DNA from 4 places in the Providencia sp. UF-183 genome. Region 1 is predicted to be linked to each of the others. Evidence: predicted binding sites of a transcription regulator. Region 1 holds the regulator's gene; each other region holds the start of a gene.
The links. Region 1 encodes PurR, which represses purine synthesis genes. Its sites were predicted from a motif close to CANGCAAACGTTTGCNTG; they were not measured.
Positions count from the first base shown of each region.

Region 2: a site for PurR is predicted at 3,827-3,844, ahead of cvpA (colicin V production protein). Genes of this name have one in related genera too.
Region 3: a site for PurR is predicted at 4,941-4,958, ahead of AC4IFT_RS11090 (NCS2 family permease). Genes of this name have one in related genera too.
Region 4: a site for PurR is predicted at 4,286-4,303, ahead of purE (5-(carboxyamino)imidazole ribonucleotide mutase). Genes of this name have one in related genera too.

Region 1 covers NZ_JBSICD010000020.1:4,876-12,375, reverse strand. Annotated here, with positions in the region: gene AC4IFT_RS16985 (DUF1289 domain-containing protein) at 1-146, opposite strand, end outside; gene gloA (lactoylglutathione lyase) at 322-729, shown strand; gene rnt (ribonuclease T) at 855-1,499, shown strand; gene AC4IFT_RS16970 (Grx4 family monothiol glutaredoxin) at 1,573-1,917, opposite strand; gene AC4IFT_RS16965 (nucleotidyltransferase domain-containing protein) at 2,709-3,488, shown strand; gene sodB (superoxide dismutase [Fe]) at 3,753-4,331, shown strand; gene purR (HTH-type transcriptional repressor PurR) at 4,761-5,786, shown strand; gene punR (DNA-binding transcriptional activator PunR) at 5,793-6,698, opposite strand; gene punC (purine nucleoside transporter PunC) at 6,819-7,500, shown strand, end outside.
Region 2 covers NZ_JBSICD010000004.1:63,894-71,393, forward strand. Annotated here, with positions in the region: gene AC4IFT_RS04600 (DedA family protein) at 24-710, shown strand; gene accD (acetyl-CoA carboxylase, carboxyltransferase subunit beta) at 815-1,786, shown strand; gene folC (bifunctional tetrahydrofolate synthase/dihydrofolate synthase) at 1,776-3,065, shown strand; gene dedD (cell division protein DedD) at 3,071-3,718, shown strand; gene cvpA (colicin V production protein) at 3,897-4,400, shown strand; gene purF (amidophosphoribosyltransferase) at 4,415-5,932, shown strand; gene AC4IFT_RS04630 (UbiX family flavin prenyltransferase) at 6,241-6,813, shown strand; gene AC4IFT_RS04635 (YopT-type cysteine protease domain-containing protein) at 6,827-7,500, opposite strand, start outside.
Region 3 covers NZ_JBSICD010000009.1:193,839-201,338, forward strand. Annotated here, with positions in the region: gene pstA (phosphate ABC transporter permease PstA) at 1-449, shown strand, start outside; gene pstB (phosphate ABC transporter ATP-binding protein PstB) at 487-1,263, shown strand; gene phoU (phosphate signaling complex protein PhoU) at 1,277-1,987, shown strand; gene AC4IFT_RS11075 (ABC transporter substrate-binding protein) at 2,375-3,214, shown strand; gene AC4IFT_RS11080 (amino acid ABC transporter permease) at 3,326-4,078, shown strand; gene AC4IFT_RS11085 (amino acid ABC transporter permease) at 4,080-4,832, shown strand; gene AC4IFT_RS11090 (NCS2 family permease) at 5,015-6,349, shown strand; gene yihI (Der GTPase-activating protein YihI) at 6,745-7,260, shown strand; gene hemN (oxygen-independent coproporphyrinogen III oxidase) at 7,469-7,500, shown strand, end outside.
Region 4 covers NZ_JBSICD010000001.1:202,114-209,613, forward strand. Annotated here, with positions in the region: gene AC4IFT_RS00800 (esterase-like activity of phytase family protein) at 1-1,125, shown strand, start outside; gene AC4IFT_RS00805 (MFS transporter) at 1,252-2,505, opposite strand; gene purK (5-(carboxyamino)imidazole ribonucleotide synthase) at 2,608-3,690, opposite strand; gene purE (5-(carboxyamino)imidazole ribonucleotide mutase) at 3,690-4,205, opposite strand; gene lpxH (UDP-2,3-diacylglucosamine diphosphatase) at 4,354-5,079, opposite strand; gene ppiB (peptidylprolyl isomerase B) at 5,090-5,584, opposite strand; gene cysS (cysteine--tRNA ligase) at 5,853-7,241, shown strand.

The DNA of each region.
Region 1 (7,500 bases):
TTGCGCTTTTCTGTACTCGAAAATTTTAACCAATTAAACCGCTCATCTCGAGTACGAAAACACCCACGACAATAACCTTGCTCATTGGTTTGGCAAATTCCTCGACAAGGGCTCGGTATCTCAAAAAATTCAAGCTGCTCTGCCATCGCGTCATTCCTTCAAATGCAAAATTATCATAAATGTATGATATACTCTTGAAAAATGAGTATTACCACTATTTGGCCAAAAAATAAACTGTGATCATTGTATTTAACAATATAGGCACGTTATATTAATAGGTAAAATAATTCAGTATTATTTAGTAAATTCAAGAGGTTTTTTATGCGCTTACTTCATACCATGTTACGTGTTACTGATATGCAACGCTCAATTGATTTTTATACCAAAGTATTAGGTATGCGCTTGCTAAGAACCAGTGAGAATACCGAGTATAAATATTCTTTAGCTTTTGTTGGGTATAGTGATGAAAGTGAAGGTGCAGTCATCGAGCTAACCTACAACTGGGGTGTTGATAATTACGATATGGGAAATGCCTATGGTCATATCGCATTAGGGGTTGATGATGTTGCAAAAACCTGTGACGATATTCGCCAAGCTGGTGGTAATGTCACCCGGGAAGCTGGCCCTGTAAAAGGTGGCTCAACAATCATTGCCTTCGTTGAAGACCCGGATGGCTATAAAATTGAACTCATCGAAAATAAAAGCGCAAGTAAAGGTTTAGGCCATTAATTGGGTAGATTGTTAAATTTAAGCGGGCAATGCACCGCTTAAGTTTTCTTCTCATTTTCACTGCTAATTTCTACTGATATAGGCATAATATATGCCTATCAGAAACTTTATAATCGAAAGTCCTAATGTCTGAAAAAAACAATCCGAACGCCCTTGTAAACCGTTTTAGGGGTTACTACCCTGTTGTTATTGATGTTGAAACGGGTGGGTTTAACGCGAAAACTGATGGGCTGCTTGAAATTGCAGCAATCACACTAAAAATGGACAAAGATGGCTGGCTTGCCATAGATGAAACATTGCATTTTCATGTAGAACCATTTGAAGGGGCTAATTTAGAGCCATCTGCGCTTGCTTTTACAGGAATTGACCCAACAAACCCTTTGCGTGGTGCCGTCAGTGAGTATGAAGCGTTACATGCTATTTTCAAAGTCGTTCGTAAAGGTATGAAAAATACCGATTGCAATCGCGCAATTATTGTCGCTCATAATGCAAACTTTGATCATAGCTTTGTGATGAATGCAGCTGAACGCGCAGGTTTAAAACGCAACCCATTCCATCCTTTTGCTACTTTCGATACCGCAGCGTTAAGTGGTTTAGTGTTTGGTCAAACAATTCTTGCTAAAGCATGTGCCAGTGCAGGTATCCCATTTGATGGTAAACAAGCCCATGGTGCATTGTATGATACTAATCGTACCGCACTATTGTTTTGTGAAATCGTGAATAAATTCAAGAAGCTTGGTGGCTGGCCAATTATTGATGACGAAAAATAAATAAAAAAACCGCAGTAGATAAACAACACGTTGCCTTTACCTACTGCGATTTTTTATGATTTATTATCAGAGATTATGCGTTAGCTTCATCTTCTGGGCGATATTTATCAGCTGTTTCTTTGATAAGTGATTGCAACTCACCGCGTTGAAACATTTCCATAATGATGTCACAACCGCCAACTAGCTCACCATCTACCCATAACTGTGGGAAAGTCGGCCAGTTTGCATATTTTGGCAGTTCTGCACGAATATCTGGGTTTTGTAAAATATCGACATAAGCGAAACGCTCACCACATGAAGATAAGGCTTGTACCGCTTGAGCAGAAAAACCACAGCTCGGAAGTTTTGGTGAGCCCTTCATGTATAATAAAATTGGGTTTTCTTTAATTTGGCGCTCAATTCTTTCAATTGTTGTCATTTTTACTTCCTTAACATTAACATGATTAGTATATTTTTATTTATCAACTAGATAGTTGATTTTTAGCCCTAAAATATACTACGCAATACGATATCTTGTTTTAAATATGTCGATGGCTATTTGTATGAAAAAAGAGGGGGATTGCCCCTCTTTTGATTTGCTACTATTGTGACTTATTTATGATTCAAGTCAAATAAATCTATGTCTTGTTTTACAGCAACACGTCATTTTCACTTAGATACTATTTACTTGTACTTTAGGCGTAGTTGTCGAGCCTTTTTACGTATTCGCCAATATATTTCGCTTCTTCTTTTATTATCGTTTACGTCAATCTTCTCAAATGGCAATAAATCAGCCTAGTTTTCCTTACATCGAGCTTGCGCTACTTACCAATAAGGATAAACTTATACTTTTCTAAAATACGAAATTTATGCACAGCAACCCCATTACAACCCTGATAATAATCATTCCATTCTTTGTTTTCATTGCATTTTTTATTATTAAAAATCGGCAACAACCGGACATTACGCCACTATTTTTCAAAGCTTTTATCTACTTACTTAGCACTATAGCTTTCATAAATGTTCTTTTTTTAATACGAACCTTCATTGGCTGGAACTAGTGTCGTTGTCCGTGGCTAAATCCCATACTTACTTACTATTGTTCCTGCATAATCTCTTGATATAAAACCTTTACAACCCACTTTATCTAATTTTAATTTAATCTTAATCAATGAGTGCCTTAGTTAACTTATTCTGTAGGGCTTTTTTAAATTTAGGAGCCTTCCAGACATGCTGCCCTCTTCTCACTACTCGTTTATCAATCACTTAATATCGATTATCCGTCATGATTTTAGAGTCGATGCACTGCTTGGCGGTGGCTCACTTGTGCATGGCGGATTTGATGAGTACTCAGATTTAGATTTTATCCTCGTCATTAAAGATGAATACTACGATGAGATTCAATCTGATAAACAAAAATTTGCAAGTAATATCGGCTCACTACTTAATGCCTTCACTGGGCACCATGTAGGAGAACCTCGGTTACTAATTTGCTTATATGGCCCACCGCTTTTACATGTGGATTTGAAATTTATCACTTTGAATATGCTTGAACATCGTGTTGAAAACCCTGCCATCTTATTTGCACGAGAAGAAAATACCATCAACGCGAAATTAGCATTATCACAACCCCACTGGCCTGAAAAATCATCAAATTGGTTTGAAGAAAGAGCATGGATTTGGCTTCATTATGCAACCGTTAAATTAGCACGTGGTGAGCTCTATGAAGCAATTGGCATGATTTCTTTTTTTCGCGAGCAAATCCTTGGCCCAATGTTGTATCGCCGTACAGGGATGCCCCAACGAGAAGTTAGGCGCATAGAACAACTTGGCCTAGACCCAGAGAAAATACTGGCGAGTACTCTTGCTAGCCACAACCGAAACTCAGTTAAGTCCTCTATAAAAAATGCACTCACAGGTTATGTTGCACTGAGAACGGATTTCCCACCAGATGCAAGTTCTATGCTTTCAGAGAAACTTCTTCGAGAAATGCTCGATATAATTGAATAGCTTTCAAGGGTCGCTTTTTATGTGTAAAAACGCCTAACGGCGTTATCTTTCAATAACACATTATTCAAATATTTGGTTGTTAACATACTATCAACACGATTACCTTTACCCTTTATAGGGTTAATCGTGTTACTATTAACATATTAAGAATCATACAGGCCATCTGGCAAAAAAACTGTAGATAAACAACGAAGCACAATATTTCGCTCACTTTACGAGCAAACACCCATATGTTTTGATACAAAAGCAATCAAGGAGTACGTCATGTCATTTGAACTTCCCGCTCTACCGTATGCTAAAGATGCTTTAGAACCTTATATTTCAGCTGAGACCTTAGAATACCACTATGGTAAACACCACAATACCTACGTTGTTAACTTAAACAACTTAATCAAAGGCACTAACTTTGAAGGTAAATCTTTAGAAGAAATCATCAAAACATCTGAAGCTGGCGTATTTAACAATGCTGCCCAAGTTTGGAACCATACTTTTTATTGGAATTGCTTAGCGCCAAATGCAGGTGGCGAGCCAACAGGTAAAGTTGCAGATGCTATCAATAAGGCATTTGGTTCTTTCGCTGAGTTTAAAGCGCAATTTACGGATGCAGCGACCAAAAACTTCGGTGCAGGTTGGACTTGGTTAGTTAAGAAAGCCGATGGCAGCTTAGCAATCGTCAATACTTCCAATGCAGCAACACCTATTTCAGGTGACGACAAACCAGTTTTAACAGTTGATATTTGGGAACACGCTTACTACATCGATTACCGTAATGCGCGCCCTAAATACTTAGAAAACTTCTGGGCGCTAGTAAACTGGAAGTTCGTAGAAGAGAACTTAGCTTAATTTAATATGTTTTCCCAATAGAATAAGGGCGAGTTATTACTCGCCCTTATTTATTCACCCAATGAAGATGAAACACAACTAAAATAAATGTACAGCAATGAAAATAATCATCGCTAATGAACCCACTGCTGCTAGTATTCCATATTTAACATCTGTATCCATGAGTTCCTCTCATCCTAACAAAATTGAATTAATGATAACCACATAAACATTAAGGTTACTGAGTATACACATCCAAAAAAGCAAAACCAGTGTCTATATCACATGTTATAACATCAATTATTTCTTTCGTTTTTGCGCTAGATCAGACAAAATCGACAACAAATCGCTAAATTATTGCCAGCAAAGGATCTATGCATCAATATGCAGGTAATTTTTTAACTAGAATTCTTAGAGAGACCTATAGTTGGTCAGGAGTTTTGTTCCCCCATGGCAACGATTAAAGATGTGGCGAAACGCGCTGGCGTCTCTACCACTACCGTATCCCATGTTATTAATAAAACGCGCTTTGTGGCTGATGATACCAAAGCGGCAGTTTGGGCTGCTATCAAATCGCTCAATTATTCGCCTAGTGCGGTTGCCCGTAGCTTAAAAGTGAACCACACCAAATCGATTGGTTTGTTAGCAACATCAAGTGAGGCCCCTTACTTTGCAGAAGTTATTGAGTCCGTTGAAAATAGCTGCTACGAAAAAGGCTATACACTGATCCTCTGTAACTCTCACAATAATCTTGGTAAACAAAAAGCCTACTTACAGATGTTGGCGCAAAAACGTGTCGATGGCTTGCTGGTTATGTGTTCCGAATACCCCGATACACTTATCGGGATGCTTGAAGATTATCGTAATATTCCAATGGTTGTGATGGATTGGGGAACTTCCCGCGGGGATTTCACCGATAGCATTATCGACAATTCATTCCATGGGGGCTATCTCGCAGGGCGTTACCTGATTGATAGAGGTCACCGTGACATTGGTGTGATCCCAGGCTCCCTTGAGCGTAATACAGGGATTGGTCGTCTGACTGGTTTCCAAAAAGCCATGGAAGAAGCCAAAGTAACCTTAAAAGAAGAGTGGATTGTTCAAGGGGACTTTGAACCAGAGTCTGGCTATAAAGCGATGATGCAGATTTTAAGCCATAAACAGCGCCCTACTGCTGTTTTCTGTGGTGGTGATATCATGGCTATGGGTGCTATTTGCGCCGCGGATGAAATGGGCTTGCGTGTTCCACAAGACATTTCCATCATCGGTTACGACAATGTGCGAAACGCACGCTATTTCACCCCTGCATTGACAACAATCCACCAACCTAAAGAGCGTTTGGGTCAAATGGCGTTCGCAATGTTACTAGACCGTATTGTGAATAAGCGCGAAGACGCTCAAACTATTGAAGTTCACCCTCGTCTCGTTGAGCGTCGTTCTGTTGCTGACGGCCCATTTATTGACTATCGCCGATAACTCAACTTATGTTGATAACCACTCCGCGTTGAGCGTTTCATTATCACCAAGATAATCTAATAACCAACTCAGCGCAGGAGAGGTATTTTTCTCTACCCATGTTAAACAGCATGGGCTTGATGGAAATGGTTGTGCCAGTGTCAATTCTACCAATTTACCTTCAGCACACAATGGTGCTGCACGATGTTCAGGGACCATCCCCACACACAGCCCATTAGCTAAACAGGCTAAGCCGTTTTCCCAATAGGGGACAACTAAACGCCGTTGGTTATCCAACGCCCAAGTATCGCGTTTAGGTAAGCTACGAGATGTATCTTCTAAGCACAAACTTGGATACTCACGCATTTCATCGTCTGTTAGGCTATGCCCTATTTTCGCTAAAGGATGGTCAGGGCTTGCAACACACATCCACGACATAAACCCCATATCTCGAAAACTATAACGTTCACCAATTGGTGAAGCCCGTGTTGCGCCAATGGCGACATCTACTCGACCATCAGCTAATGCATCCCAAACACCATTAAAAACCTCGGGGTGTATATACAATTCAATATCAGGAAAATGACGATAAAAATCGAGGATAAGCTGCTCGGTGCGTTGAGGCTTAACGATGCAGTCTACCGCTATACTGAACTGACCTCTCCAGCCATTCGCAGCTTGTTGGCATTGATGACGGGTCTCTGTCATTTTTTTGATAACAGATCGGCTTTCTTTAATAAAAATCAGCCCTGCCTCGGTTAAAACAACGTCTCGGTGTCGCCGTTCAAACAAAGGGACTGCCAACCATTCTTCAACTTGTTTAACTGTATAGCTAATTGCCGACGGCACGCGGTGTAACTCATCTGCGGCACCACTGAAACTCCCCGTCCGAGCAACCGCATCAATCACTTCAAGAGCATGAGCAGACCACATAGCATCTCCTTTCAAATATTTTGATGGCAAGATCCAAATATTACCGTTTCACAAGACAAAAAAATAGCCTATACAATGGCACTACCGTTAACATTTTTTTAAATATCAGATAAGTAAATAATTATGACGACTGCGAAAAAAAATTCCCCTGGATTTATGCTATATCTTGCTGGATTAAGCATGTTGGGGTTTTTAGCCATTGATATGTACCTGCCTGCTTTTGGTGCAATGCAGACCACGTTGCACACAACCGAAGGGGCTATCAGTGCTTCTCTCAGTATCTTTTTAGCGGGCTTCGCGTTTGCTCAGCTACTTTGGGGCCCACTTTCAGACAAACTTGGCCGCAAACCAGTGTTAATTGTTGGGCTGACTATCTTTATTGTGAGCAGTTTGGCAATTTTTTGGGTCACTACAGCAACACAGTTATTAACTTTACGCTTTTTACAAGCCGTTGGTGTTTGCTCCGCCGCCGTTTTATGGCAAGCCCTTGTTATTGACCGCTATGATGAGGCAAGCACCCAAAAAGTGTTTGCATCAATCATGCCATTAGTCGCGCTCTCCCCTGCACTTGCGCCGTTATTAGGAGCATGGGTGCTCGAACACCAAACTTGGGAAGCTATCTTTTTAATCTTGATGGCTGTCGGTGTGTTATTACTGTTACCAACGTTTTTCCTCAAAAATGTGTCTGTCAAAAAACACGAGGATGAAAACCAGCCTCAAGCCAAAGTTTCATTTGGTAAATTACTGAGCTCACCAATCTTCAGTGGCAACGTTTTAGTTTATGCCTCTTGCAGTGCGGGCT
Region 2 (7,500 bases), on a different contig from region 1:
ATGCTATTATTAATGAGGATTATATGGAATTTATCAGTTTTATTATCGACTTTATTTTACATATCGATGTGCACCTCGCTGAACTGGTCAGAGATTATGGCACGTGGGTATATGGTATTCTATTCCTGATCCTATTTTGCGAAACAGGGTTAGTGGTCACACCATTTTTGCCGGGGGATTCGTTATTATTTGTCGCGGGCGCCATTTCGTCCTTAGACAGTAACGACCTTAACGTGCATTTAATGGTAGCGCTAATGATTACTGCGGCAATTATTGGTGATGCGGTAAACTATACGATTGGGCGTATTTTTGGGGAAAGATTATTTAAAAATCCAGATTCAAAGATTTTTCGTCGAGTCTATTTAGACAAAACCCATGCATTTTATGAGAAACACGGCGGTAAAGCGATTATACTGGCGCGTTTCGTGCCGATAGTCAGAACTTTTGCACCTTTCGTTGCAGGAATGGGCAAAATGTCTTATCGTCACTTTGCATTTTATAATGTGACGGGCGCATTTATTTGGGTATTATTATTCACTTATGCAGGGTATTTCTTTGGTGAATTACCGTTCGTACAAAAGAATTTGAAATTACTGATAGTCGCGATTATCTTTGTTTCAATTCTGCCGGGCGTGGTTGAAATTATTCGTCATCGCCGAATTGCAGCAAAAGAAAAGCGTGCGGCAGCGCAAAAAATCGATAACCACTAAGTGGTTTAAAAAGTTTTTATCTACAGTGAGATATCATTGTGGTTTAATGGCAAAAAATTACATACTGGTGATAACCAGAGTGAATCAGACAAAAAGGTCCATTAATGAGCTGGATTGAAAAAATTTTAAAGAAAGGTAACTTGACCCAATCTCACAAAGCCAACATCCCAGAAGGGGTTTGGACTAAATGCGATAGCTGTGGACAAGTTTTATACGGTGCTGAATTAGAACGCAATTTATCTGTGTGTCCAAAATGTGACCACCATATGCGTATCCATGCCCGTCAGCGCTTAGAAACTTTCCTTGATGAAAATTCTACGACAGAACTCGGTAGCGAACTTGAGCCAAAAGATATTCTCAAGTTCAAAGATTCAAAAAAATACAAAGACCGCATTACCGCAGCACAGAAAGAAACTGGCGAAAAAGATGCAATGATCGTGATGAAAGGAACCTTAAAAGGGATGCCTGTCGTCGCTGCTGCGTTTGAATTTGCTTTTATGGGTGGCTCAATGGCCTCCGTCGTGGGTGCGCGTTTTGTCCGTGCGGTAGAGCAAGCGCTGGAAGATAACTGTCCGCTGGTGTGTTTCTCGTCAAGCGGCGGTGCACGTATGCAAGAAGCGTTGTTATCATTGATGCAAATGGCGAAAACCAGTGCTGCTTTAGCAAAAATGCAAGAGCGCGGTTTACCATACATTTCTGTGTTAACTGACCCAACCATGGGCGGTGTTTCAGCAAGTTTAGCCATGTTAGGTGATATCAACGTGGCAGAACCGAAAGCGCTGATCGGCTTCGCAGGTCCGCGTGTTATCGAACAAACTGTACGTGAAAAGCTGCCACAAGGCTTCCAACGCAGTGAATTCTTACTGGAAAAAGGCGCCATCGACATGATCGTTCGTCGCCCTGAAATGCGTGATCGTCTGGCTGAAATTTTGGCGATGTTAACCAACAAACCAAGTTTCACTGAAACGCCAATCATTGTGGCAGAAACGGTAGAAATCGACCTAAATGCCATTGATGAGATCAATGCCGAAGAACCAGAAAAGGATTCTGCAAAGCATAAAAAAAATGATGAGTAATCTAATCATTCCTACAGCCAAGTCTCCTTTGGAGGCTTGGCTTTCTTATCTCACTGACCTGCATAGCCAAAATATCGACATGGGGTTGGAACGAGTCGGCCAAGTTGCTCGGCACATGAACCTGACGCAACCTGCTCCTAGAGTTATCACCGTCACAGGCACCAATGGAAAAGGCACCACCTGCCATACGCTGGAATCAATTTTGATGGCAGCGGGGTTAAAAGTGGGTGTTTACAGTTCTCCGCATTTAGTGCGCTACACTGAACGTGTGCGTATTCAAGGGAAAGAACTTTCCGAGTCTGATTTCTGTGAAGCGTTTGCCACCATTGAAGCGCAGCGTGAAAATATTTCGCTCACTTACTTTGAATATGGCACGTTGGCTGCACTACAATTATTTAAGCAAGCTAAACTGGATATCGTTATCTTAGAGGTGGGCTTAGGTGGGCGTTTAGATGCCACCAACGTGGTGGATGCAGATATTGCAGCCATTACCAGCATTGCGCTCGATCATACCGATTGGCTGGGTTCTGATCGTGAACATATCGGTCATGAAAAAGCGGGTATTTTCCGTCAAGGTCATTATGGCGTGGTGGGCGAGCCTGATATGCCAGAGTCGATTGGGCAATATGCCGATAAAATTGGCACGATACTGTTCCGCCGTGGCGTCGATTGGCAATATAGCGAACAAGCAGCGAGTTGGTCTTGGCAAAGTTCGCAACGTGAGTGGCATAATCTGCCATTACCGAATGTGCCGCTGGCAAATGCAGCAACAGCATTAGGTGTGATTAGCTGCTTACTGCAAATTGATGCAGATATTGCTAAAAAAGTCACGGATACCGCTATTGTCCAAGGTTTAAAATCAGCTCAATTGCCGGGGCGTTTCCAAATTATTGGCGAGAAGCCATTAATGATTTTGGATGTGGCGCATAACCCCCATGCGGCAGGGTATTTAGTCAGTAAATTAGCTGGCTTACCTGCGGTTGAAGGTCGCCGTATTCGTGCAGTTGTTGGAATGCTTGGCGATAAAGACATTAAAGGCACTCTTGAGTGTTTATCGCAGGAAGTGACGGATTGGTATCTAGCCCCATTAACTGAATTTAGAGGGGCAGATGTGGCTCAATTGAGCCAGCATATCGCTAAAGCCAATGTGTTTGATAGTGTTGAAAAAGCGTGGCAGCAAGCCTGTGTTGATGCGCAAGAACAAGACGTGATTGTGGTTTGTGGGTCATTTCACACCGTCGCTCATGTCATGATGTTATTAGAAAACCAAAAAGGATAGTGCTGGTGGCTAGTAAATTTCAAAATCGTCTTGCTGGCGTCATTGTTCTGGTTGCGGCAGGGGTCATCGTACTTCCTGCGCTTCTTGATGGCGATAAGAAATATAATGAAAATGAATTTGCGGCCATTCCTATTATCCCGAAACCGGGTGACGAAGAAGATATCGAAGCGATTGCACCATTAGCACATAATAGTGCGAGTGCTTCTTCGGAAGGGGCTTCTGAGGCCATGCTATCAGAGGCGATTACCCAGCAGCAAAATGAACAAGTGGCGGCAAATGTCCCTGCGACAGTCGAGCCAATAAAACCTGAGCCGAAGCCAGAACCTAAACCAGAGCCTAAGCCGGAACCAAAACCACAGCCGAAACCAGAACCTAAGCCCGAACCGAAACCAGAGGTAAAACCTGAGCCGCAAGGCAAAGCGTTTGTGGTTCAAGTCATTGCATTGAACAATGCGAACAAGGTTGAGGAGATTGTGGCGAAGTTACGGTTATCGGGTTACCAAGTGTATACCGTTCCAGCTAAGCCCGTGAACAATAAACTTACGCGTATTTATGTCGGGCCTGAGGCATCTAGACAAAAGCTAGAAGCTGCTCTTCCTGAACTTAACGCGATTACTGGGACAAAAGGGATAATTCAAACATTTAAACCCTAATAAATAGACACAATAATCCCTAAAAGGTAAGGGGATTTAGTAACTTACTGCGGCGATTATGATTTTTTCTTTTCGCCGCTATTTTTTGTAAATAGATAGAAAAATGGTTACGCAAACGTTTTCGTTTTCTGTTAGAATGCACTTCGCTGATGTCGTGAGTGCAAATTTTGGATGAAATATGGTCTGGATAGATTACGCAATTATCGCCATTATTGGCTTCTCGGCACTGGTTAGCTTGATCCGTGGTTTTGTTCGTGAGGCACTATCACTGGTGACATGGGGCTGTGCTTTTTTTGTCGCAAGTACATTTTACCCTTATTTAGCGGACTACTTTACCCGCTTTGAGGATGTACTGGTGCGAAACGGCATCGCCATCGCCGCATTATTTATTGCCACATTAATTGTAGGCGCGGTGGTGAACTATGTGATTAGCTCTTTAGTGCAAAAAACGGGTTTATCAGGCACTGATCGTGTTCTGGGGATTTGCTTCGGTGCTCTGCGTGGTGTGTTGATTGTATCGGCTTTGTTGTTCTTTCTCGATACCTTTACACCGCTTCCTCAAAGTGAGGATTGGCAGCGTTCAGAGTTTATTCCACAGTTCAGTCATATTATCAGGTGGTTTTTTGACTACCTGCAAAATGCGTCAAGTTTCCTACCGGAGAACATCTCTCCGTCTGGCTGATGAGGAAAGACCAAATGTGCGGTATTGTCGGGATCGCTGGTGTTACACCAGTTAACCAATCAATTTATGATGCTTTAACAGTGCTCCAGCACCGTGGGCAAGATGCAGCAGGTATTGCCACTATTGATGGCAAAAATAATATTCGTTTACGTAAAGCGAATGGCCTTGTGAAAGATGTGTTTGAAACGCGCCATATGCTTCGGTTACAAGGTTGCATGGGGTTAGGGCATGTTCGTTACCCAACCGCAGGCAGTTCCAGTGCTTCAGAAGCGCAGCCTTTTTACGTGAACTCACCATTTGGTATCACGCTTGCTCATAATGGTAATCTGACAAACGCACACGAACTCACACGCAGTTTGTTTGAAACCGCGCGTCGCCATGTTAATACGACGTCGGATTCTGAGATTTTGCTTAACGTGCTGGCGTATGAACTGGATAGATTTGACCATTTCCCTCTTGAACCAGACAACGTTTTTAGCGCAGTCGCCGCGATGCACAAAAAGCTGCGTGGCGCCTACGCTTGTGTCGCCCTGATTATCGGCCATGGCATGTTAGCGTTTCGCGACCCTCACGGTATTCGCCCGTTAGTATTAGGCCGCCGTATCACCGAAAATGGCGAACATGAGTATATGGTTGCCTCTGAAAGTGTCGCGCTCGATACGCTCGGTTTTGAATTTTTACGTGATGTCGCTCCGGGCGAAGCGGTATATGTCACAGAGAAAGGCCAATTATTCACACGCCAATGCTCTGACAACCCACAATTGACACCATGTATTTTTGAATACGTCTATTTTGCTCGCCAAGATTCCTTTATCGACAAAGTGTCGGTGTATAACGCAAGGTTACGTATGGGCCAAAAACTCGGCGCGAAAATTGCGCGTGAGTGGGAAGATCTCAACATCGATGTAGTGATCCCAATCCCAGAAACCTCTTGCGATATTGCCTTAGAAATCGCTCATATCTTGAATAAACCCTACCGCCAAGGTTTTGTTAAAAACCGTTATGTCGGCCGTACGTTTATCATGCCGGGTCAACAAGAGCGCCGTAAATCGGTACGTCGTAAACTGAATGCTAACCGCGCAGAGTTTCGCGACAAGAATGTGTTATTAATCGATGATTCTATTGTCCGCGGCACAACGTCTGAGCAAATTGTTGAATTAGCGCGTGAAGCGGGTGCTAAGAACGTCTATTTTGCCTCAGCAGCGCCGGAAGTTCGCTTCCCGAACGTGTATGGTATTGATATGCCAAATGCCAACGAGCTGATTGCTCATGGCCGTGAAGTGGATGAAATTCGTAAATTAATTGGCGCAGATGGGTTAATTTTCCAAGATTTATCCGACCTAGTTGATGCTGTTCGTGAGGAAAACCCAGAAATTACTGAGTTCGAATGTTCTGTATTTGATGGCATTTATGTCACCAAAGACATTGACCAAAGTTATTTAGATTATCTGGAAAACTTACGTAAAGACGACGAGCTGAAGTTGAAAGATAAGAGTGAAGTCGAGGATTTGGAAATCTACAACGAAGGCTAAAATACCTATCATTCTTCAAGTTGTAGGTGTGTTGGCTTCACAAATTCGCCCTAGTCACGTAGTTATCTACGCTCCTAGGGTCTCGTTTGTTTGCCGCCTACCTACAACATGAATAATTTAAGGTATTCGTTAAGTAATATTTGTACCAATTAAACTATCTAGAAAATTCATTCGTTCTATAGTCACTACAACATGAATTATCCTTGGCAATCTCACATCCCCAAAATATTGATTATTCGGATAGGCACCAACAACCGCACGTAATTTAGTATATAATCTTCAGAAATTACCGTGGATTGGGCAGAGAAATGAAAAAACTGATTATTGGGTTAACTGGAGCGAGTGGGGCGATTTATGGCGTCAGGTTGCTTGAGGTACTGAAACCTGTCGAACAGGTTGAAACCCATTTAGTGATGAGCGCCGCTGCCCGCCAAACATTAGCACTAGAAACCCAATACAGCGTGAAAGACGTACAGCAACTTGCAGACCACAACTACGATAGCCGCGATATTGCAGCGGCCATTTCATCAGGTTCGTTTCGTACCGCCGGCATGGTGATTATGCCTTGTACCATGAAAACCCTTTCTGGTATTGTTCATAGCTATACCGACACCTTAGTGACAAGAGCGGCGGATGTCGTACTTAAAGAAGGCAAGAAATTAGTCCTTGGAGTACGTGAAACGCCATTGCATGTTGGGCATTTGAAATTAATGGTGCAAGCGGCTGAAATGGGGGCGGTAATTATGCCACCCATGCCAGCGTTTTACCATCAACCGCAAACTATCCAAGACATTGTTAACCAAACAGTGAACCGCGTTTTAGACCAATTTGATATTGAACTTGAGCAGGATTTATTTAATCGCTGGCAAGGGGCTAAATAAATTAAGACAATATTTATACTTGGTTATTAAGTGTTTTTGAGCCAAATATAACACTAGGGTCAGTATTAAGATCAAAATTACCCATAGAAATATTGGGTTCGACAGGGTAAATATGGCCTTTTTTATCAATGAAAATGTCATCATCCGTTTTTTTCAATAGCGCTAGGTTATTTTGTATAACTTGATGAAGGATCGGGGTTGCAATGTTCGACGAGTAGATGGTCTTTTGCATATCATTCTTTGATTTAGTGTAATGAAACGCTAATGTGACGAGGTGATTTTTCTTGTCAAAATGACGGTGTACAATGCGATAGGTTTTATTTTTTGGTATCAAATTTTTGAATGATTTTCTTTTGAATACGGCCTCAAAGTTATCTAATGCCAGTAATTTGTTTGTTTTTAAATTGCTATCAAAAACTTTTGTTTCTTTATGCTTATTTGAAATTGTATCTATTCTATTAAGTTTAACAAATGAAATTTGATAATTAGAATCGCTATCTTTTATAAATTCATATTCCTCATGTTTAGCCATAAAACTTTTTAGAAAAGAAGTGAACTCATCGACGTCATGAGATTGATAAATACCTTCGTTGGGGTCAAAAAATTGATAGGTTTCACTTTCATTGTTTTTCTTGATATTAATTGCGCAAGCGTGACTTTGACTTAAGAATATATAATTTTGGTTTT
Region 3 (7,500 bases), on a different contig from region 1:
AAATGCAGCACTTCTCTGGTTGGGCTGGGGTGATTGCACTGGCATTGCTGCAAATTCCTATTGTTATTCGTACCACTGAAAACATGCTGAAGTTGGTACCGGATAGCTTGCGTGAAGCGGCTTATGCTCTTGGAACGCCAAAATGGAAAATGATTTTATCCATTACATTAAAAGCATCAGTATCCGGGATTATTACAGGGATTTTACTGGCAATTGCGCGTATCGCGGGGGAAACCGCACCGCTTCTGTTTACTTCACTGTCGAACCAGTTCTGGAGTACAGATATGAGCGAGCCAATTGCTAACTTACCTGTGACTATTTTCAAATTCGCAATGAGTCCATTCTCCGAATGGCAAGAGCTTGCATGGGCTGGGGTGTTGTTGATTACCCTGTGTGTCCTGCTTATTAACATCATTGCCCGCGTTGTGTTTGCACAGAAAAAACACTAAGCGCCCGGATAAATAAAGATTTAGAGAGAAAGTAACCATGATTAATGCAAACGAAATTGCGAACAGTAAAATTAAAGTCCGTGACCTCAACTTCTATTATGGCAAGTTTCACGCACTGAAAAATATCTCTTTAGACATTGAGAAAAACAAAGTTACGGCGTTTATCGGCCCATCGGGTTGTGGTAAATCCACGTTATTACGTACTTTCAATAAAATGTATGAGCTGTACGGCGAACAACACGCACAAGGCGAAATCTTACTGGATGGTCAAAACATCCTGACAGACAAACAAGATATCGCATTATTACGTGCAAAAGTGGGCATGGTGTTCCAAAAACCAACACCATTCCCAATGTCTATTTACGACAACATCGCGTTTGGCGTGCGTTTGTTTGAAAAATTGTCTCGTGTGGAAATGGATGAGCGCGTGCAATGGGCATTAACCAAAGCGGCACTGTGGAATGAAACCAAAGACAAACTGCACCAAAGCGGTTACAGCTTGTCGGGGGGGCAGCAGCAGCGCTTGTGTATTGCTCGCGGTATTGCGATTCGCCCCGAAGTGTTATTGCTGGATGAGCCTTGTTCAGCATTGGACCCTATTTCCACAGGGCGTATTGAAGAGTTAATCAGTGAATTAAAATCAGAGTATACCGTCGTGATTGTTACCCACAACATGCAACAAGCCGCACGCTGTTCTGATTACACAGCATTTATGTATTTAGGTGAATTGGTTGAGTTTAATCATACCGATAAGATGTTCACCACCCCAGAAATGAAGCAAACTGAAGATTATATTACTGGCCGCTACGGTTGATATGGAGCCGACGATGGATACGCTGAATCACAACAAACATATATCTGGGCAGTTCAATGCGGAACTGGAACATATCCATACTGAATTAATGACGATGGGAGGGCTGGTCGAAGAACAGCTCACCAAAGCCATCACGGCGATGCATAATCAGGATGAAGCTCTAGCGCGCGAAGTTATCGAAAATGACCATAAAGTCAATATGATGGAAGTGGCCATTGATGAAGAGTGCGTAAAAATCATTGCCAAGCGTCAGCCAACGGCGAGTGACTTGCGACTGATTATGTCAATTTCTAAAACCATCGCGGAATTGGAACGTATCGGTGACGTTGCCGATAAAATCTGCCAAACCGCATTGGAGAAATTTTCGCAGCAACATCAGCCACTTCTCGTCAGTTTAGAATCACTAGGCCGCCATACGGTGCAAATGCTGCATGATGTGTTGGACGCGTTTGCACGTATGGATCTCGAAGAAGCCATCCGTATTTACCGCGAAGACGAGAAAGTGGACCAAGAGTACGAAGGTATTGTGCGTCAGTTAATGACTTACATGATGGAAGACCCTCGCACCATACCAAGCGTGCTAACAGCGCTGTTCTGTGCGCGCTCAATCGAGCGTATCGGTGACCGCTGCCAAAATATCTGTGAGTTTATTTTCTACTATGTGAAGGGGCAGGATTTCCGTCATGTGGGTGGGGATAATCTCGAGAAGATGCTCACCAAGTAATGCTCGTCATATTTCGTGCTGTGGCGGTGTTGGCTGCGCTCGCCTAACCACAATACGAACTATTTAGAGCATTGTTTCTGATGATGAGTTATTGCAGTTTCGGCACAACATGAAAGACTTAAAGTTAGAATCATTAATTAACGTATTTATATTGCAGGTAAATAATTTAGCTTAAATTTTTTATACAGACTTTCTTCTTGCTCAATAAGAGTCTATTGATGGTGAAAGCCATATTCGGGGGCCTTTGTTATAGAGTTTGCCCCTTTTTTATACACTCATATATTCCATTTTGTTATAAATATATTATTTAATATTATTTCAGGTGCTAAGAGATAGTTGATAGCGTGTGGTGGTCGATTTACATAAATTTACCACTAGGGGTATTCAATGAAAGCTCGTATTCTGACGACTGTTTTACTTACAGGTTTGGCGCTGACAGCGAATGTCGCTAGCGCAGATAAATTAGATGATATTAAACAAGCTGGTGTTATCCGCATCTCCGTATTTGATAGCAACCCACCATTTGGTTTTATTGACCCACAAACTAAAAAGTTAGCGGGTTATGACGTTGATATCGCGCAAGAAATTGCAGATAGCTTAGGGGTGAAACTTGAACTGCGTCCAACAAACCCTGCAAACCGTATTCCACTGCTGACCTCTGGTAAAGTTGACCTGATTGGGGCGAACTTCACCATTACCGATGAGCGTGCAAAACAGGTTGATTTCTCCATCCCTGATTTCGCCACAGGGCAAAAATTTATTGCTCGTAAAGGCGTATTAAAAACCCCTGATGACATCAAACCACTGCGTATTGGTGCCGATAAAGGAACGGTGCAGGAAGTGACGCTGCGTGAACGTTTCCCAGATACCAAAGTGATTTCTTATGACGATACCCCACAAGCATTTGCTGCGCTGCGTAATGGTAACGTCCAAGCGATTACCCAAGACGATGCAAAACTGGTTGGCTTATTAGGTAATCTACCAGAAAAAGTAAAAGTAGATTTTGAAATTTCACCGTTTAGCTTAACCAAAGAGTACCAAGCTCTGGCTGCTAGCAAAGGCGAAACGCGTTTAGTTGAAAACGTGAATGAAACCCTGCTGAAACTGGAAAAAGATGGTAAAGCCGAAGTGATTTATAACCGTTGGTTTGGTCCAGACACCAAAGCTGCCCAACCACGCGGTGACTTTAAATTTGCCCCACTGAGCGAACAACAACCACAGTCTTAATCGATAGTGGCAAGAAGTAAGTGATTTGAAACCCTGCACTGTGTGCGGGGTTCTTGGTTATACGGGGTGAGCTTTTTAGTCACAGGATGTGAAAGAAATAGGTCGTGAACTATGTTTGAGAAATTTGTCAGCGGTGATTTTTGGTCTGCGCATTTATTAGCGCCACAGTACCTTGAATGGTTCGGCTATGGCTTTGTTTTAACAGTCTGGATCTCGATTTGCACCATTATTGCTGCCACCTTTTTAGGCTTTTTAGTTGCATCAGCAAAGGATAGCCAGATTGCTCCTCTACGCTGGGGAGTGAGCATCTATATTTCTATTTTTAGAAACACGCCTTTGTTGGTGCAGTTATTCTTCTGGTATTTCGCCTCGGGAGAAATTCTCCCTTCTGCGGCGATGGAATGGCTAAATACGCCTCATGAAATCAACGTATTTGGGCTCACTGTAGGTTGGCCTTCTTTTGAATTTTTAGCCGGTTTTATTGGGTTAACGTTATACACCGTTCCCTTTATTGCAGAAGAAATTCGCGCGGGGATCCGTGGGGTACGCCAAGGCCAAAAATATGCCGCGTTTGCGCTGGGGCTGACTTCGTGGCAGGCGATGAAATTGGTGGTATTGCCTCAAGCGGTCAAAATCGCCATGCCGCCGTTACTTGGGCAGTATATGAATGTAGTGAAAAATTCCTCATTAACCATGGCGATTGGCGTCGCGGAGCTCTCTTATGTGTCTCGCCAAGTGGATAGCCAAACCTTACAAACCTTCACTGCATTTGGAGTAGCAACGGTGCTGTATATCGCCATTATTGCGTTGATGGAAGGCTGGGGACAATGGCGACTGCAACGTAACTTGGCTCAGGGGGTGTAACATGGATTTTTCAGTAATCGAACAAAATTGGCAATATTTACTGTTTGGGACTTTCCCTGATGGCCCATTAGAAGGGGCAGCGTTGACACTGGTGATTAGCTTGTTGGCAGGGGCGGCATCCATTGTCTTAGGGACATTGGGCGGTATTGCATTAGCCATGCTACGTGGCTTTTGGGTTAACCTATTTGCGGCAGTTTTAGGCTTTTTCCGTGCAATTCCTGTCATTATGTTGATATTTTGGACGTATTTCTTGTTGCCTATCTTATTAGGCACAGAGATCCCCGGGATCACCACGGTGGTCTGTGCACTCGCCTTGATCACATCGGCTTACTTAGCCCATGCTGTAAAAGCAGGGATCTTAGCAATAGGCGCAGGGCAATGGCAGGCAGGGTTGTCTCTTGGTTTCAGTCGTTGGCAAGTATTGTGGAATATCGTTTTACCCCAAGCGTTACGTATGATGGTGCCGTCGTTTATTAACCAATGGGTGGCGTTGATTAAAGACACTTCATTAGCCTATGTTGTGGGTGTGGCAGAATTATCTTTCTTAGCAACTCAAGTGAATAACCGCGAAATGGTTTATCCACTGGAAGTTTTCTTATTCGTGGCATTTATCTATTTTGTGATGTGCTTTGCGGTAGAAATCATTGCCAATGTAGTGGCAAAAAAACTCAGTGCACAAAATGACCCGCACAAGCTGGCGGCAAGGCGCAGCTTATTATTTTGGCGTAGACAAAAATTGTTAGCACTATCCTAAATAGGAATGGCGGTTTTTATACCGCCATCTTACCAAAACCCATTTTTATTCTTTTTCATAATTCATCGCGTTGTATCAGTTAGTTAGGACATTTTGCCTGTTGAACTTCACGCAATCGTTTTCTTTTGCGATTTTTAATTGTAGTATAGGGCGAAAAAAACTTTTTTTGGGCGCGATATCTAATGAGTAATCAATCTTCTAGCTCGGCACAACCGCAGAGCTTGTTTCAGCGTGTTTTTAAATTACAAGAACACGGCACAACCGCACGAACTGAAGTTGTTGCTGGCTTCACAACCTTCCTGACGATGGTGTATATCGTCTTTGTTAACCCTCAAATTTTGTCAATTGCAGGCATGGACATCAAAGCGGTATTCGTTACCACCTGCTTGATTGCGGCAATTGGCAGTATTTTGATGGGCTTACTCGCTAACTTACCGATTGCGGTTGCACCGGCGATGGGGCTGAATGCCTTCTTTGCATTCGTGGTGGTTGGCGCGATGGGGTATTCATGGCAAGTGGCGATGGGCGCTGTTTTCTGGGGCGCAGTTGGCTTATTTATCCTGACATTATTCCGCATTCGTTACTGGATTATTGCTAATATCCCTCTGAGCTTACGTGTGGGGATCACCAGCGGTATTGGTTTATTTATCGCGATGATGGGGTTGAAAAACTCCGGTATTATCGTGGCAAACCCAGATACACTAGTGTCAATCGGTAACTTAACACACCATAACGTGTGGTTAGGCGCGCTGGGCTTCTTTATTATTGCTATCTTAGCCGCGCGTAACATCCATGCGGCGGTGTTAGTGTCTATTGCCGTGACTACCTTAATTGGTCTGGCTCTGGGAGATGTGCAATACACCGGTATTTTCTCTATTCCACCCAGTATCACTAGCGTAGTAGGGCAAGTGGACTTCGCTGGCTCATTAGATTTAGCGCTATCTGGCGTGATTTTTGCCTTTATGTTGGTCAATTTATTTGACTCATCAGGCACCATGATTGGTGTGACAGACAAAGCTGGGATCACTAATGAACGAGGAACGTTCCCGCGGATGAAGCAAGCTTTGTATGTCGATAGCTTAAGCTCTGTTGCTGGTTCGGCAATGGGAACCTCATCGGTAACGGCCTATATTGAAAGCTCTTCAGGGGTGTCAGTCGGTGGGCGTACGGGGTTAACAGCAGTTGTTGTCGGCATCTTATTCCTATTGACCATGTTTATCTCTCCACTTGCGGGTATGGTTCCTGCTTATGCAACCGCGGGCGCATTGATTTACGTCGGTGTGTTGATGACATCAAGCCTGACTCGCGTGAAATGGGATGACTTAACGGAATCTGTCCCTGCATTTATTACCGCAGTGATGATGCCGTTTAGCTTCTCGATTACCGAAGGGATTGCGTTAGGGTTTATTGCGTACTGTGCGATGAAAATCGGGACAGGGCGCTGGCGTGATCTGGGCCTGTGCGTGATTTTAGTGGCGGCGATGTTTTTGCTTAAAATGATTTTAGTCGACGCCTAAAATGTTCTTCATACTTCAAGCTGTGGCGTGAATGCTCGTCATATTTTGCGCCGTAGCGTTGTTGGCTGCGGTTGCTAACCCTAGTCACATACTTATGTATGCTCCTAGGGATTAGCAACTCTTGCCGCCTTGCTACAGCACAAACTATTTAGAGCATTGGAGCACTAGCTCTTCCCATATTATGAACTGTGGCAGTGGACTATTAATTTTTCCTTTCTGAATGACTTCTTATCCTCTACATGCAACTCGAATTATTTAAGGTATAATCAGTAAAGTACTGTTGCGAAGGCAGGGTGGAATAAAAAATCCGCTGAAATTGCAAACTAGTGCTTTCCCCCTTTATGGGATCCTGCTAGATTTCGCAGCAGAAACTGACTTTATCAAGGTATCAGACCATGAACGCACCAAAAAAACCGGCAGCTAAGCCAAAGAAAAAATACCGTAAAACCAAAGAAGAATTAAACGCGGAAGGCCGTGAACGTAAACGCGAGAAAAAACATCGTGGGAATAAGTCAGGCAGCCGTAATCAAGACTCATCATCGAATAATCAAAAGAGTGGACAGAATTCGTTAGTTGACCCACGTTTGGGTAGCAAAAAGCCGATCCCTTTAATTATCGATGAAAAACAAGTATCTAAGCCTGTTATTGAGAAAAAACAGCCAGTTGTTAAAGAAAAACTGACGCCTGAAAAAGAGTTAGAGCTGTTAGAAAGCGATGACCGCTTAGATAGCTTATTAGCGCGCCTAGAAGATGGCGAAACGGTTAATGCAGAAGAGCAAAAATACATCAATACCTGTTTAGACCGTATTGACGAACTGATGAATATCTTAGGCATTGAATATGCTGAAGAAGAAGAGGAAGAAGACGAAGATAAATTAGATGACATTATGCGCATCTTAAAAAGCAAATAACTTCGTTTAACCATCCCTCGTGCAAGCGGGGGATGCGTCTGTTTTTTTCTACAAACTCACTTTTCTTTGATGTTGCATCAAGTCTCTTTTCTCTAACATATTTATAATATCACTATGTTGTGAAGTTTTTTCACACTCACCGAATAACAAATTAAATAAGGTGCAACCCGTTGTAATGGTTTGAGCTTTTGGTCAATTGAGGAATGTTATGTCAGAGCAAAATATTGTTTGGGATCTTTC
Region 4 (7,500 bases), on a different contig from region 1:
GATCGCCCAACAGGAAAACACATTCCAATTAAAGGGCAGCCATTACAAGGCCATTCGGGGATTAAACGTATGGCGGATGGTACCTATTGGGTGTTAACGGATAATGGGTTCGGTAATAAAGTGAATTCACCAGACTCGATGCTGTATGTGACGCAATATGATATCGATTTTAAATCAGGCAAAACCACACCACTCAAAACGGTTTTTTTCCATGATCCCGATAAAATTATTCCTTTTCATATTATTAATGAGAGCACAAAGGAACGTTATTTAACGGGCAGTGATTTTGACCCAGAAAGTTTTCAATTTGCGAATGGCGCGTTATGGGTAGGGGATGAATTTGGCCCATACCTGTTAAAAATGGATTTGGATGGCAAAGTGCTAGCCCTGTTTGAAACACAAGTCGATGGCAAAAAAGTGGTTTCCCCTGATCATTACCAAGTCACCACACCGGGTAAACCAACGGATAAAGTGGCTTTCCAAGTTAATCGCTCAAAAGGATTTGAAGGGATGGCCTCCTCGCCAGACGGTTCAAAACTGTACCCAATGCTTGAAGGGGCGATTTGGGTAGATGAGAAACAAGATTATGAAAATGTAGATGGCAAACGTGCTGCTCGCATTCTTGAGTTTGATGTGAAAAAACAAGATTGGACAGGTAGAAGTTGGTTGTATGTATTTGAAGACAATCAAAATGCTATCGGCGATTTTAATTTAATCGATGAGACCCACGGCTTAATTATCGAACGTGATAATGGTGAGGGGACATCGGATAAAGCCTGCGCCGCGGGCAGTGCAAACACGGAAAATTGCTTTAGTAACCTCGCGAAATTTAAACGCGTATACCGCATTGCATTTTCAGACGAAAACGTCGGCGGTGCGGTTGATAAGCAGGCGTACATTGATTTAATGAATATTAAAGACCCAAATAGTCAGGCTAGAAAGCCACTGAATGATGGGGTGTTTACTTTCCCATTCTTCACGATTGAGAACGTGGACGTGGTTGACGGCGAACATATTATTGTTGGAAATGACAATAACTACCCATTTTCATCGAGCCGTGATCCTAATAAAGCCGATGATAACGAGTTTATTCTGTTGAAAGTGCCTGAATTGTTAAAGCCTTGATTGACTTTGTGCCACCTCATTGTGGTTTATGGTGGCACAATATGAAACGCATGTTTTGATCCAATATCTGGTTTTCTGATCATTTTCCCTTGGTTATTATTTTCCCGAGCTTGTGCTCGGGATTTTTTATTTGGCGTTGAGGGAAGGTGGTTTCATCATTAAGGTCAAACCGAGGATCACCACAACAGGGGCGGTAATCACTAAAAATGCGGGGGTGAAGCTACCTGTGTAGTCCTTGATCCCACCTGCGATAAATGGCGCTAAACAGGCAATAGTTGAAATCAAGTTAACCACAGAAAATAGCTCTAAATAAGGCCCGCGGCCAAAGTAGTTTGATAGCAAAACGCTTGAGGCCAAGAATGTCATGCCGTAACCAATCCCTACAAACAGCACAAATAAAATTAACCAGAACCAAGAGCTTGCGATACTGAGGAAGATAACCCCTAACACCATAATAATTAAGCTGCCAATAAGCAGTTTTTTCGGCTCCAGCCATTCTCCAGCAGCCCCACCAATAAAACGTGAGAATGCATTTACAAAAGCCATCGTACTCAGTAATGAAACCGCTACTGTCATACCGAAGCCTCGTTCTTCAATATGGGCAACTGCAAAGCTATTTACGGTAATCCCACACCATAAAAATGACGTATAAGTTGCAGCGATTAAATAAAATTGCCACGTACGCAGAGCGCGTCCAACTGTCCATACTTCGGCAGTACGGTAAATGGGTTTGCTTGCATTACTGACCTGTTTTTGCATCACTTTTTTGGCGTGTTCTTGCTCTTGTTTACCTTCTCGCAGCATAAAGATAGTGATAAGTGTGACGATGCTGAGATAGACCGCGCATAAAACCCAGTGCATACGCCACGAGCCCAATTGGTTTGAGGCGTAGAAATAAATCCATGGCCCTGCAACCCCACCGAGCCCACCAATGGTGAAATACAAGCCAAAAGCGAGGGACTGTTTTTCAAATAATCGGGAAAGTACGTAAGTGCCGGGCACGGTAGCTAATAAGGTAAAACCAATACCAATCAAGGCGGTTCCTAAGAAATAGGTGCTGATGGTGTTGGTGGAATAAAGACTATAAAAGCCTGCAACGAACACCAAGGTGCCGAGCAATAATGTGGCTCGCACACCGACTTTACGGATTAACAGGGAAGGTAGGAAACTTGCTAACCCGCAAGTTAGACCTAATAAGGTAAAGCCGAAACCTGCTTCACTCCAGCTCCACTTTAGTTCGCTGATCATTTCGGGCAAAACAACACCTAATGAGGTGAAAGTGGTCGCAGTGGCTAAAAAATACACTAGCCCTAACAGAACTAAAATACACCACTGATAAAACGGACTAAAATGCTGCGAGGACATAGTAACTCCAGTCATGCCGCACACCTTTAGTCAGGAGAGTTATCATCTGGATGACGGCGAAAATAGCAGAATGCCCGAAAACAAGTTCGGGCATCGATTAAGGGCTATTTTCCCTATTTATTGACGAGAGTACCAGTCTAATTTTGCATTTGCCCACTCAATGCCACTTTTGTACTCATTTGGTAACAGAGGAATTAATGCGCTAAGGGTTTCGGCTAACAGTGGGCAATCGCTGTGGGAGAGGTTTAAGTGGCCAACTTTGCGGGCTGGGCGCACCTCTTTTTCATACCAATGCAAGTGGACGAGTGGCAAATTGAGCCAATCAATATTCACACCAGTACCAATTAAGTTCACCATCACCGCAGGGCTGAATACTTCAGGGGATGGCATTGGCAGATTCAAAATGGCACGTAAATGCAACTCAAATTGGCTGATTGAGGCCCCGTTTTGTGTCCAGTGCCCGCTATTATGTACGCGAGGGGCAATTTCATTGATAAGCAGTGTGTCGCCGACAACAAAGCATTCCATCGCCATCACACCAATATAACCAAGCTCATCCATCACCGCACTTAACATAGTTTGTGCGGTCTCTTGCTGGGGATTTGTGGATTTTGGGAACGCAACGCTGGTGCGTAAGATGCCTTCTTGGTGCAAATTGTGAGTGATAGGGTAAAAAACGGATTCACCCGCAGCATTACGTGCACCAATGACAGACACTTCAGCATCAAAAGGGATGCCTTGCTCGACAATGCATTCACCGTAGATTTCAGCAGGTAGATTGATTTCATCGCCGGGGCGTACACGCCATTGGCCGCGCCCGTCATAACCGCCTGTTCTGCGCTTGACTATCAGAAAATCACCTAGTGAGGCGAATAATTCAGACCATTGTTCTGGGGATTCAAGCAGTGCCCAAGGGGCGGTTGACAAATTTAAACTATCAAACAGGCTCTTTTGCGGAAAGCGGTCGGCTAAACGCGGGAAAATATCGCGGTTAATAAAGGCATTGTGGCGTGCTAATTCTTTGGTCAATGGCGTTTCAGGCCAACGTTCGATTTCAGCGGTGATCACACTTTGCTGATAAGGAACGGCTTCAGGTTCTGCATCTAGCCCAACAGGGAATACCGCGATGCCCAGCGGCTCACCAGCTTGGCGCAACATACGGCCGAGTTGACCGTTACCCAGTACGCAAACGGGTTTCATTACGCGTCCCTCGGGTCTGGGTTATTGAGTACGTCGTTAGTTTGTGTTTCACGCCATGTGGATAAGCGCTTAAAAACAGCGTCATCAGCGATAGCTAAGACTTGCGCCGCTAGTAATGCGGCATTTGCAGCACCTGCTTTACCAATCGCCAAGGTGCCCACAGGAATGCCTTTTGGCATCTGGACGATGGAATATAAGCTATCAACTCCACTGAGTGCGGCACTTTGTACAGGAACACCAAAAACAGGCACTAAGGTTTTGGCCGCTAACATCCCCGGTAAATGGGCTGCACCACCAGCGCCTGCAATAATTACATCAAAGCCGTTTGCTTTGGCAGTTTCGGCAAATGAAAACAGTTTATCGGGTGTACGGTGTGCGGAGACAATTTCGACGTGAAAAGGAATTTGGAGTTCGGTTAATACATCAGCAGCGTGCTGCATGGTCGTCCAATCACTTTTCGAACCCATAACAATGGCGATTTTTGCCGCAGATTGAGCAGAAGCTTGGGCAGTCATTTGGTGCTTTCCTGTATTGAAAAAAACGTCACCCGAAGGTGGAGAATTGAATTGAGTCGATCATATCACGACAAAGCAGCAAGGAAAACGTTTGCGTGATTAATAAATAAGCAAACGGTCGCGTTTACGACCAAGAAATTGTCTGTGGTTATTCGAAGGGAAAGAAAATCAGTTCGATGCCTTGTTCATTAATCACAAAGGCAGAACCGTCATGGTGCCATGCACCTAATACTCCACGGAAATGTAGCTTTCCGCCAATATTGATTTCATGAATGGCGGGGCGGTGGGTATGGCCGTGGATCATCCATTGGGCTTGGTGTCTTTGTAGTGCGTCAACAACCGCTTGTGGATTAACATCCATAATGGATTCCGCTTTCATGCTACTGGCATATTGGCTGTTTTGACGCATTTTTTGCGCAATCCGACGGCGAATAAACAGCGGAAGTGTGAGAAAAACACGTTGGATCCAAGGCGTGTGAACTTTTTTACGGTAGTTTTGATAAGCCATATCATCGGTGCACAAGGTATCACCGTGTAGAATTAAAATGCGCTTATCATAAATATCGAGAAGGGTTTCTTGGGGCAAAATTGTCATTCCACACTGCTTGGCATAGCGTTTACCGATTAAAAAATCGCGGTTGCCATGAATGAAATAACAAGGAATGCCTTTTGCTGTGAGCTGTTTTAGCTCGTTTGCGACACGTTGATGAAGCGGGGTGTTATCGTCGTCGCCCACCCAATAATTGAAAAAATCACCGAGGATATACAGGCTATCGGCGTGGATGGCTTGCTGTTGAATAAAATTGATAAAACCGGCGGTGATCGCCGGTTCATCTTCACTCAAATGCAGATCTGCAATGATGTAAGTGGACATAGAGGCAGGATTACTCGCTGACAGTCACTTTTTCAATCACAACATCTTCACGAGGAACGTCTTGGTGGAAACCGCTACGGCCAGTAGAAACGCCTTTGATTTTATCAACCACGTCCATGCCTTCAACGACTTCAGCAAATACGCAGTAACCCCAGCCATCTGGGCGCTCTGAACGGAAGTTTAAGAAGTCATTATCAGCAACGTTGATAAAGAATTGTGCGGTGGCAGAGTGAGGGTCGTTAGTACGAGCCATTGCCAGCGTACCACGGGTGTTTTTTAAGCCGTTGTTTGCTTCGTTTTTAATAGGCGCTTTCGTGTTTTTTTGTTCCATGCCCGGCTCAAAACCACCGCCTTGGATCATGAAGCCGTTAATAACACGGTGGAAAATGGTATTATTGTAAAAACCTTCACGGCAGTAAGTTAAAAAGTTTTCGACTGTGACTGGCGCTTTATCGTCAAATGTTTTGATAACAATGTCGCCGTGATTGGTATGAAATGTAACCATAATAGCTATCCTGAATAATTGTTTTTTGTGCGCTATCTTGCGAAAGCGTTGAGATCTGCACGTTTATATCACAGATAAAACCCGACTTGAAGTGACAGTGCATTTTGCCGGTGCTTTATAGCATAATAGGTGTGTATTAAATGCCTGTTGAATTCAACAAGAAAAGGCAGGGTAAACCCTTGCATTCTTAAGGTGATCGGGGTTCAATAACATGGTATTTTACCGATAGAAATCGATAATCATTTTTCACTTACATGGAAAAGTCCAGATGCTACAAATTTTTAATACACTAAGTCGTCAAAAAGAAGAGTTTAAGCCCATCCACGCAGGAAAGATTGGGATGTATGTGTGTGGCATCACTATCTACGACTTGTGTCATATCGGCCATGGCCGTACATTTGTGGCATTTGATGCAATTAGCCGTTATTTGCGCTATTTAGGCTATGATTTGAATTATGTTCGCAACGTGACGGATATCGACGATAAAATCATTAAACGTGCTGCAGAAAATAACGAAAGTGTTGAAGAACTCACCACTCGCATGTTAGCGGAAATGCACAAAGATTTTGATGCGTTGAATATTCTACGCCCTGATAGCGAACCACGTGCCACACGCCACATCGGCGAAATTATTGAGCTAACTGAAAGCTTAATCGAACGTGGCCATGCTTATGTGGCGGATAACGGCGATGTGATGTTTGAAGTGAAAACTGACCCAAATTACGGGCTGTTATCTCGTCAAGATTTAGAACAGCTTCAAGCGGGTGCTCGCGTTGAAGTTGCAGACGTTAAACGTAACCCAATGGATTTCGTGCTTTGGAAAATGTCCAAAGAAGGGGAGCCAAGCTGGGAGTCACCATGGGGCTTAGGCCGCCCGGGTTGGCACATTGAGTGTTCTGCGATGAATAGCAAAACATTGGGTAATCATTTTGATATTCACGGTGGTGGTTCGGACTTAATGTTCCCGCATCATGAAAATGAAATTGCGCAATCGACCTGTGCTCATGATGGCCCATATGTTAACTATTGGATGCACTCAGGGATGGTGATGGTTGATAGAGAGAAAATGTCGAAGTCTCTCAATAACTTCTTCACGATTCGTGATGTGCTCGAGTATTACGATGCCGAAACAGTGCGTTACTTCCTGCTTTCAGGCCATTATCGTAGCCAACTGAATTACACAGAAGAAAACCTGAAGCAAGCGCGTACTGCGTTAGAGCGTATGTACACAGCATTACGTGGCACAGATAAATCAGCAAAAGCAGCGGGCGGTGAAACCTTTAAAGCACGCTTCGTTGAAGCCATGAATGACGACTTCAATACGCCAGAAGCCTATTCCGTGTTATTTGACATGGTGCGTGAAATCAACCGTTTGAAAGCGGAAGATATGGCCGCTGCTAACGGTATGGCAGCTGAACTGCGTGAACTAGCAGGCGTTCTTGGCTTACTGGAACAAGACCCAGAAAGCTTTTTAAAAGGCGGCGCTCAAGGTGAAGATGATGCGGAGGTTGCAAAAATCGAAGCGTTAATTCAACAGCGGTTAGATGCTCGTCAAAATAAAGATTGGGCACAAGCTGATGCTGCACGTGATGCATTAACGGCGATGGGCATTGTGCTGGAGGATTCATCGGCGGGGACTACTTGGCGTCGTAAGTAAGCGTACGCGTCATATTTCAAACCGCAGCGTTGTTGTCTGCGCCCAGTTACCTTAGTCACATACTTATGTATGCTCCTAAGGATAACTTCCCTTGACGCCTAGCTGCAATTTGAACTATTTAGCGTATTGAATACATTAAAAAATTAGAGTTCGATAAAACTAAACGGCTAGGTATTGATTCAATATCTGGCCGTTTTTCTATTTAGTGGCTAAATTTGCAAGAAATAATTATTTTTCCATCAAATAATAAGCTCAATTA